3 regions of the Rummeliibacillus sp. TYF005 genome follow, and region 2 is predicted to be linked to each of the others. Evidence: riboswitches for the same ligand, from Rfam matches in the RefSeq annotation. Region 2 holds a riboswitch; each other region holds the start of a gene.
What was found. Region 2 has a riboswitch for thiamine pyrophosphate ahead of tenA (thiaminase II). Riboswitches for the same ligand answer to the same signal wherever they lie in the genome.
Positions count from the first base shown of each region.

Region 1 (3,283 bases), on a different contig from region 2:
AGAAGATTTTTTCATCATTAAACGGTCGAGTGGATGTCTAACGAGTGATGCAATAGAGACAATCGGGATTCCTTCAGATTTTGATAAAATTGCTTGATTTTGATAGCTGATTGCCAAATCTACTTTTCCCGTAGCTGCAAGTTTCAGAGGATCATTTGTATCTGCAGGCATTTCAATTTTTACATTTAAACCTTCATCTTTGAAATAACCTTTCTCTTTTGCTACATAAATGGCAGAATGGACTGCATTTGGATACCAATCTAGCATGATACTAATATTATCTAGTTTTTTGCCATTTTCTGTGGAAGCTTGATTATTTCCATTACAACCTGTTAAAAATACGATTAAGAAAAGTACAATTGCAATATTCATCCACTTCTTCATGTTTAACATCTCCTATTAATTTAGTTGGCTTTGCTCCATTTATTTGTAACTCTTTTTTCTATCCATGACGCTAATGCAAATAATAGAATACCTACAATGGTTAATACTGTGATAGCTGCAAAGACGCCTTCGGCATTTAAGTTTCCTGACATTCTTCTGCTATAATAGCCTAACCCTTCACTTGCACCGAGCCATTCTCCAATAGTGGCTCCAACAAGGGCAAAAACAATGGCCATTTTAAAGCCTGAGAAAAAGGAAGGCAGTGCCATTGGGATTTGTAACTTTTGAAAAATTTGAAATCGGTTTGCGCCCATCGAACGTAGCATTTCGATATATTCTTTATCACAGGACTTCAAACCGTCATAAGTTCCCACAACAATAGGGAAGAAACAGATTAAGAAAGTGACAGCCACCTTGCTCCAGATGGTATATCCAAACCACAGTACAAAGATTGGGGAAAGTGCAATAATAGGTATCATTTGTGAGATCACCACTGCTGGATAGACAATCTTTTCAATAGTTTTTGAGAAAAACATGATAACTGCAATAAGTATGCCCCCAATGACAGCGATAGAAAATCCAATAAAAAATTCTAACATTGTGGCACTTAAATGCTCGATTAAAAGTGGTTGCCAATTCGCAAAAATCATTGATACAACCCCAGTTGGTGCTGGTATGATAAAACTTGGAACAATTTTAGACCGTACAAGCCATTCAACAATAGCAAGTACAATGATTGAAAATCCGATAAATAAACTATAGGTTTGTAGAAAATTTTTGAGTGCTTTCATTTGCAATTTTCTTCTCCAATTCTTGACGTAGTGTTACGATTTCTTCAGAAAAAAGCATTTCCGATTTTCGTGGACGTGGCAAGGGTATTAAAATTTCTTCTATCCGTTGATCTGGATGTAATAACAAAATCCGATCACTAACAAAAATGGCTTCTTCTAAATCATGTGTGATAAAAACAATCGTTTTGTTTAAATCTTGCCAAATGGATAATAACCAAGATTGCATTTCCTTTTTTGTCAATGCATCAAGGGCTCCAAAGGGTTCGTCGAGTAAAAGCACATCTTTTCCTGTTAATAGGGCACGTAAAAAAGCTACACGTTGTCGCATACCTCCAGAAAGTTGTTTTGGTAGTGCGTGCTCGTATTCACTAAGGCCTACTCTTTGTAACCAAATCCTCGCTTCATCCTTCGATATATGTAAATCCTTTTGAATTTCAGACGCAATTAAAATATTATCGAGAATCGTACGCCAAGGAAGTAGTAAATCCTTTTGTGGCATATAGCCAACATCACCTAAAGAAATCTCTAGATCATCAATGCGGATTTCACCTTCGTCGGGTTGAAGAAGACCCGTCATTAATCTTAAAATGGTACTTTTCCCAGTCCCGCTTCTACCTACAATAGAGATGAATTCTCCCTTTTTTATCTCCATATTCAGTTTTGAAATTACTTGATTTTTTTGTTTGTCCTTGTTGCTATAGCTATAAGAAATATTTTTTAACTTAAGTGTCATTTTTTCTCCCTCCTAAAACAAAATAAAAACTGCTTCCTATAAAGAAAGCAGTTTCGGTAAAACATTAAATAACATGTCTCATAAACTACTTTCCTCCGCTAGTGCAAACTAGATCAGGTTCAAAGGGTACAATCTCAGCCAATTGGCGCCCCTAGTAGAATCAATAATATTTAATTGTTGTTTCGTACAAATAAAAAAACCACTCAATAGGAGAGTGGGTTAAATAACAAGAATCATTACTTATATAACTCACTTCCCTCCGCTAGCGTAAACTAGATCAGGTTCAAAGGGTTTAGAACACCGGTGTTCAGTCTCAGTCCGTCCTCGGACACCCCTAGTGCTATTCAGTTTCCTTATATAGCTTATCACGTACAAAAATTTATGCAAGACTTTTCATTATTAAGATAATCTGGATAAAAAATATAATTTGAGGACATTTTTGACAATTGTAAAGTTTGAAGCATATACTATATTCAAACGGATGTTTGACTGAGGTGGATGATTTGAGTAAAGATGCTCAGAAAACGAATTCAGATAGTTGTGAAGTATTTTGTTACAACGAAGAAAAAGTAACGAAGATAAAACAGCAAATAGAAGAAGTGAATGGTGTTGAATTGCTATTTAAGGCATTAGCCGATTCAACAAGGTTAAAAATTGCATATGCTTTAACTTTAGAAAAGGAATTATGTGTATGCGATGTAGCAAATATCATTGGTTCTTCAACTGCAACTGCTTCGCACCATTTACGATTATTAAGAAATATGGGATTAGCGAAATTTCGAAAACAAGGAAAGCTCGCCTTTTATTCATTAGCAGATGAACACGTACACCAACTAGTATCAATTGCAATGATTCATACAAATGAAGGAAAAGAATAAAGAGGGTGAATAACAAATGGACGAAGGAAAGGCAAAAGTAAAACGTGAACTCATATTAGAAGGATTAGATTGTGCCAACTGTGCTCAAAAAATTGAGAATGGTGTTAAAACAATAGATGGGATTTCAAATTGCTCAGTGAACTTTGTAACAAAGTCACTTTTAATGGAAACAGATGAAAAACAAGTAGAAGATGTTGTAGCTGAAGCAAAGAAGAAAGTCAAAACTCTAGAACCTGATATTACAATACTAGAAAAAAATAATCCGAGTATTATGAGAACTTTATATTTGAATGGATTGGATTGTGCCAATTGTGCAGCGAAGATTGAGACTGAAGTAGGAAAACTTGAAGGAGTCACTCATTCTTCTGTTGACTTTGTAACCAAAAAATTGCAAATTAAAGCTTCAAATCCAGATCAAATGGAAGACTTGGAGAAAAAAACAACGGAAATTATAAAAAAAATAGAACCAGATGTAATTGTTGTATCCGAGATACATA
Region 1 covers NZ_ML122579.1:18,772-22,054, reverse strand. The annotation lists gene CW357_RS15015 (ABC transporter substrate-binding protein) at 1-384, opposite strand, end outside; gene CW357_RS15010 (ABC transporter permease) at 405-1,175, opposite strand; gene CW357_RS15005 (ABC transporter ATP-binding protein) at 1,141-1,908, opposite strand; TPP riboswitch at 1,982-2,071, opposite strand; TPP riboswitch at 2,146-2,254, opposite strand; gene CW357_RS15000 (ArsR/SmtB family transcription factor) at 2,412-2,786, shown strand; gene CW357_RS14995 (heavy metal translocating P-type ATPase) at 2,803-3,283, shown strand, end outside.
Region 1: another riboswitch for thiamine pyrophosphate. It lies ahead of CW357_RS15005 (ABC transporter ATP-binding protein); the one in region 2 lies ahead of tenA (thiaminase II).

Region 2 (3,283 bases):
TCAACCACGAGATGAATATCTTTATCTTTTAAACTTTCAGCAACAACTTCTATAATTTCAGCAGAAAACAACATACCTGTTTTAACTGTCTTTACTGGTAGATCCTTCATCACACTATCAATTTGTTGTTTAACAAAAACAGATGATGTAGGGAAAATACCTTCTACCCCCAATGTATTTTGAGCAGTTAAAGCAGTAATAGCAGATGTGCCGAAAACACCTAGTTCTTGAAAGGTTTTTAAGTCAGCTTGAATACCAGCACCACCACTACTATCAGAACCTGCTATGGTCATTACAATATCCATCATTGATCACCTCTAGATATATCGTGTAATCCATTAATCACTTCTATTTGAAAAGATCCTAGTAAATTCGCAGATGCAGCACGTTCTGCAACTACCTTATAATCTTTTAACACATCATGAAGAATTGTCATCTTATCTCCCTCTACTGCTAAAGCAGCCGCACAAATGGAACTAAGTAAGCATCCTGTTCCTGTCACTTGTGTCATCAATAGATGACCACCTGTAACACTTCTCACTTCTTCACCATCTGTTAATATATCTGAAGGTCCTGTTATAATAACTAAACAGTGATATCGACTCGCTACTTGTTTTGCCACTTGTTCAATATCAATTTCCCCTTCACCACTGTCTACACCTTTCGCATGCCACTCTACACCTGCAATTGTTGCTAATTCCCCAGCATTACAGCGGATTAAATCGACTTGCACTGCTACCAATAAATCTTGAACGGTTTGTTTTCGATATGCCGTGGCACCAACACCAACAGGATCAAGTACAACAGGTATCTGTCTACTATTTGCCTTACGCCCTGCAAGTATCATTGCTTTCCTAGTACGATTGTTAATCGTTCCAATATTAAGCAATAACGCAGATGCATTGGATACCATTTCTTCTACCTCTGACGATTCATCTGCCATAACCGGTGAAGCACCAATTGCTAGCAACCCATTAGCAGTAAAATTTGCTACTACATAATTCGTCATGCAGTGAATAAGAGGATTAGTCATTCGAATTTTAGATAAACTCATAGCTAGTCACTTCACCTTTCCAATCTTCAAATGTCCAAGGCATCTCCCAGAACTTCCATTCATAATAACAGCTTTTTTTAAAATGCGATTTTAATCGTGCTACTTTTTCAGGTTGCTCTTCTGCAAAGCGATTCATCATCGACTTTTGCAATTCAATTTTTTCTTTATAATCTGGGGAACTGTACATAGCAATCCATTCTTCATACAATTTGACACCGGGTTTCGCATTTTTATACTTTTCTCCGATTTCTTGATACAGCCAAGGACACGGCAACATTGCTGCGAATGCTTCTGCAACATCACCATTATGGGCTGCATTATACATATGACTTACATAATTATATGCAGCTGGAGCAGGTTCAAATTCTTCTAATTCTTTTTCTGTACACCCGAGCTCTTGAAAAACTGTTCGATGTAATTCAAGCTCAGCTGCATTGATAAAACTGGCTGTTTCTAGGAAATAGTTAATATCTTCATTCGCCGTTGCTTTTGATGCGGCAATAGCCAGTACTTTTGTGTAATTTTTTAAATAATAAGCATCCTGCATCATATAAAATTTGAATTTTCCAATTGGCAGCGTCCCATTAACCAATCCTTTTACAAACGGATGCTCAAAACTTCCTTCCCAATACAAATTTGTTTCTTTTCTCACTTCTTCACAAAATGTCATTCTAAGTCCTCCTTAGTAGTTGGACGTAGACGCAAAAAAGTCTCCATGAATGGACATAGAGACTTAAAGTGTTACGTTGCTCCCTACGTCAGTATTAACTGTCAGGTTCCAAGGGTCAGGTTTTACCTTCTCAACACAAAAGTGTCCCCCCGCACATAAATATTTGTTTTGGGTACAAAAAAACTCTCCAAATTATGGAGAGCTACTGTACAAAATTTCTTTGAATGTACTTTGCTCCCTACGTCAGTGTTAACTGCCAGGTTCCAAGGGTCAGGTTTTACCTTCTCAACACAAAAGTGTCCCCCTGCAAATATTTAAGTTACTTTTATCGTAGCATTTATGAATTAGCTACTCAAGGATAAATTTACCTACTCTTACTATTCCATTTTGGAATCAATACTTCCTTTATCAATCATATCTCTACTTTCAAATTCTCTGTTAAGCTCATTAAAAGGAGATGATCAAATGAGTGAATGGAATGCAGTTTTATATGATCAAAAGCACAATTTTATTTCAAAATTTGGCGGAGGTTTAGTCGAATTGTTAGCACCACAGAGAGGTGAAAATATCTTAGATTTAGGCTGTGGTACAGGAGATTTAGCTAACAAAATTGCAAATCAAGGAGCCTTAGTACATGGCATCGATGCATCAGAAACAATGATTCATCAAGCACAAACAAAATATCCACAATTACAATTTTCTGTAAATGATGCTACTCAAATTAACGTACATCATCAATTTGATGCGGTATTCTCTAATGCCGCATTACATTGGATCAAACAACCTGAAATCGTTGTACAAAATGTTTATGATGCTTTAAAGTCAAATGGCCGTTTTGTTGCTGAAATGGGTGGGAAAGGAAATATCTCTTCAATTGTAAATGCGATTAAACAAAGTATGAATGAATTGGGTTATGCGTATATTGAAGATTACTTTCCTTGGTACTTTCCTACAGCTGAGGAATATAGTAAATTATTAGAACGGGAAGGCTTCCAAGTGAAGATGATGACATTATACGAACGCCCAACCCAGCTTATTGGAGATGAAGGGATCAGAAATTGGTTGCAAATGTTTAGTAATAATATTTTTCAACATTTATCTAATACTCAAAAACAGAATGTTATTCAATTATGCGAAGAAATTTTAAAGCCTCAGTTATATAAAGAACATACTTGGATTGCTGATTATTGGAGGCTCCGTTTTGTTGCAGTTAAATAGACAAAGGAAAGGCATTTCAATTAATGTGGAATGCCTTTTATATTGAACTTCAACAGTTTATAGAATCTGTTAATGCACTATAAATAGCTTTGCTACTTTCTAAAAAAGCTTGAATATCACTAGATATGTATTTAGAAATAAAATAAGTTTGCGAAGTAATCTGCTGAAATAAGTTTAAGGATTGAATCCTTAGTATGCCTTCTTCTCCTTCTTTTTGCACAACACTTTGTGGTAAAAATGCAATTCCCAGTCCCTGCTTAACAAAATTTTTTATAACTTCAGTTTGATTAACTTGCATACTTTTATGTGAAGGAAATTTGCCTGTAAGCACATGCTGAATG
Region 2 covers NZ_ML122589.1:1,262-4,544, reverse strand. The annotation lists gene thiD (bifunctional hydroxymethylpyrimidine kinase/phosphomethylpyrimidine kinase) at 1-305, opposite strand, end outside; gene thiM (hydroxyethylthiazole kinase) at 305-1,054, opposite strand; gene tenA (thiaminase II) at 1,041-1,724, opposite strand; TPP riboswitch at 1,788-1,885, opposite strand; TPP riboswitch at 1,943-2,040, opposite strand; gene CW357_RS16085 (class I SAM-dependent methyltransferase) at 2,190-2,942, shown strand; gene CW357_RS16080 (LysR family transcriptional regulator) at 2,992-3,283, opposite strand, start outside.

Region 3 (3,283 bases), on a different contig from region 2:
GAATAAGTGGCTTAATGGTTTCAAACTTTTAAGCTGCTTTTTATTTTAACTTTTTCTAGTCAATTTTTGTTGTAATAATTGGTTCGCCTTTTGTAACAATGATTGTATGTTCAAGTTGAGCGACTAAAGATTTATCTGGTGTAATAAAAGTCCAGCCATCACCAGCTTCTACAATATGCTCAGCTTTTTGTGAGATAAATGGTTCTACTGCTAATACCATTCCCTCTTTAAGAATTGTACGATCCCAAGCATCAAAGTAATTTAACACATATTGTGGTTCTTCATGTAGAGAGTGTCCAACACCATGTCCAGTTAAATTCATAATAACTGATAACCCATTATCATGAGCTTCTCGTTCTACTGCTTTACCAATTTGGCTTAAACGAGAACCAGCTTTAACCTTTTTCATAGCACGATCAAATGCACTTTGTGCTACATCACAAATTTTTTGAACTTCTGGTTTTTCAACATCTCCAACGATAAATGAAATACCTGTATCTGCATAATAACCGTTAACATGACCTGACACATCAATATTAATCAAGTCACCGGCTTTAAGTTTATGATGATTTGGAATACCATGTGCCACTTGTTCATTAACACTAATACAAGTGTATCCTGGGAAATCATATTCTGCTTTTGGTCCTGAAACGGCACCTTTTTCTTCGAATAATTTACCAGCTAAATCGTCTAATTCTTTTGTTGTAACACCTGGTTTTGTTGCAGCTTTCATCGCTTCACGAATTTCAGCCATTGCACGGCCTGCTTTCATTAAAGCATCTATTTCTTCTTTCGTTTTTGCAATCATTTGTAACGATCCCTTCTCATTTTATCTACTCTTAACTATACCACAATTTACGAAAAGCAGTTTTAGAAAACCTTTCCTAAGCTTATAGCTATCATATTATAGATACATGAAAAGTTTACTTATACAAACATTTTCCATCGACATCATGAAATTAAAAAAATCTTATCGAATAAAATAACCTAGTTCCTATTAGTATAGAAAACTAGGCTTATTTCTTATCCTCTTTATCTTTTATGTTCTAGTAACTTTGGCGCTGTAGTGAAGAGAAGAGATGCTACAATGATTGTTAATATAATTGCCGGTATCATATAGGAACCATTATAAATAATTGAATATAAGTATACATTTTGCTTTCCAGCATATTCTGCAAAGAATACAATACCAGCCACTGTGTGTGCAATATAGCGTAATAATCCCCCTATAAAAGTACCGAGTGTAATATACGCTACCATTTGCTTTTTCTTTCCTTCTTTACTAACCTTAAGTAATTGACGTCGGATGATTCCGGCTAAACCTACAACTGTAAAAGCAAAGAAATAATCGATAAAGCCTTGTAATGGGGTTAAAATATAGCCCCCCATTATTGCTTGTAAAGTTCCTATTAGGAATCCAGTTACAAGACCTGGTATTGTTCCCCATCGAAAAGACATCAACACAATTGGTACCATCACAAGACTAATAGAACCTCCCTGAGCCCATAGTCTAAATGAGAGCTGGTCTAAAACTAAACCAATCGCTGCAAAAATTGCAATTTCAATCATCATTAATAATTTCTTATTGTTCAATTTTCATCCTCCTTAGTTCAGATGTAGATCACATAAGTCCTAAAGTGTATTCTGGTATTGCCAGAATTAGATATTTCACCATAAAAAAACGACATCAGGATAGCCCTGACATCGAAATAGTCGGTTTTCTATCCACATTCCTACGCAAGCATTAACTTACAGGTTCAAAGGGTTAGAACTTCGGGTTCACTCTCAGCCGTCCTTTACGGCTCCCCTTGTGGTCGATACATCATTAAATTTTTTTGAACATATTTATTGTACTTAACTTATGCTGGAAATTCAATAGCGAATAATCCTTTGTCTCTTGTAAAAAACAAATGAATCTTTTATTCGCTTTTATCCGTAGATGTATATGAATGATTGAATGGAGGTGATGAATGTGAATAATAATCGTGTATTATCATCGCTTTGTTATTTTAGTGTATTTTTTGCTGGGCTTATTTTACCATTAATCGTTTTCTTTGTTGCAAATGAACCTGAAGTTAAAAGACATGCAAAACGTGCTTTTCTCTCTCACCTATTGCTAATCATACCTACAATTATTGGTGTAATAATCTTCATAGTTGTTGTAATGAGTTTTGGTTTTCAGTCAAGTAGTTATGAGTCAATTGGATTAAATTCAAATGGTTTGTCATACTCATCAAGTGGTGATACATTTATCATAATTGCATGGTTAATATTTATTGTCTTTGAAGTAATTTTATCCCTTGCAGTGTTTATATGGAATATTGTTCAAGGCATAAAAGTTCTTAAAGCTTAGATACTATCTATATGGGGATTTATCATGTCGAAATACAGAGAATCCAAAGAATGGAGTGCATATTATGCAAGTAAGAAAAGTTGTAAAAGCTGCTATAAAAATCGCACCAATCGTTTATCCAATCATCATAAAAGCCATTGACGCTAGAAAGAAGAAAAATCCTTTAAAAAAATAATGATAATTTCTCAATTTATTACTAGAATTAAAAAGCCCTTCAATAATAAGCCGTACATTCTTATAGGCTGTCATTGAAGGGTTTTTATCTTGTTCAGCAATGCAGTTTAGAATGCCCAACTTCCTTTTCTAAAGATAGGCTCTACAGTTCCATCAGGTAGAACACCATCAATATCCATCTCTCCACTACCTACCATGAAGTCCTCATGCGTAATAGAAGTATTGATGCCTTTTTCTTCAAGTTGCTCTTTTGAAAGCGCGCTCCCACCTTCATAGCATGTTGGATAAGCTTCACCGATTGCTAAGTGGTTGGATGCATTTTCGTCAAATAATGTATTGTAATATAGGATGTTCGATGCTGAAATTGGTGATTCATGTGGTACAAGTGCTACCTCACCGAGATATCGTGATCCTTCATCTGCTTTTGTTAGTTCTTGAAGAAGTTCTGCACCTACTCTAGCTTCTGTTTTTACAATCTTACCGTTTTCAAAAGTAATTTTAAAATGATCGATAATATTACCTTGGAAAGCAAGTGGTTTGGTATTTGACACATAGCCATTAACACCATATTTTGATGGCATTGTATATACTTCTTCAGTTGGCATATTAGCGACAAACGATGTACCTTCTGGTGTGTAGCTTGCCCCTGTGCACCAAATATGCTTATCAGGTAATTCGACTGTTAAATCTGTTCCTGGTGCTGTGTAATGTAATTTTGCATATCGTTTTTTATTTAATATAGCTGCGCGTTCATCT
Region 3 covers NZ_ML122551.1:49,935-53,217, reverse strand. The annotation lists gene map (type I methionyl aminopeptidase) at 56-808, opposite strand; gene thiT (energy-coupled thiamine transporter ThiT) at 1,033-1,593, opposite strand; TPP riboswitch at 1,714-1,819, opposite strand; gene CW357_RS07750 (magnetosome magnetite crystal formation protein family) at 1,973-2,353, shown strand; gene CW357_RS07745 (aminopeptidase) at 2,635-3,283, opposite strand, start outside.
Region 3: another riboswitch for thiamine pyrophosphate. It lies ahead of thiT (energy-coupled thiamine transporter ThiT); the one in region 2 lies ahead of tenA (thiaminase II).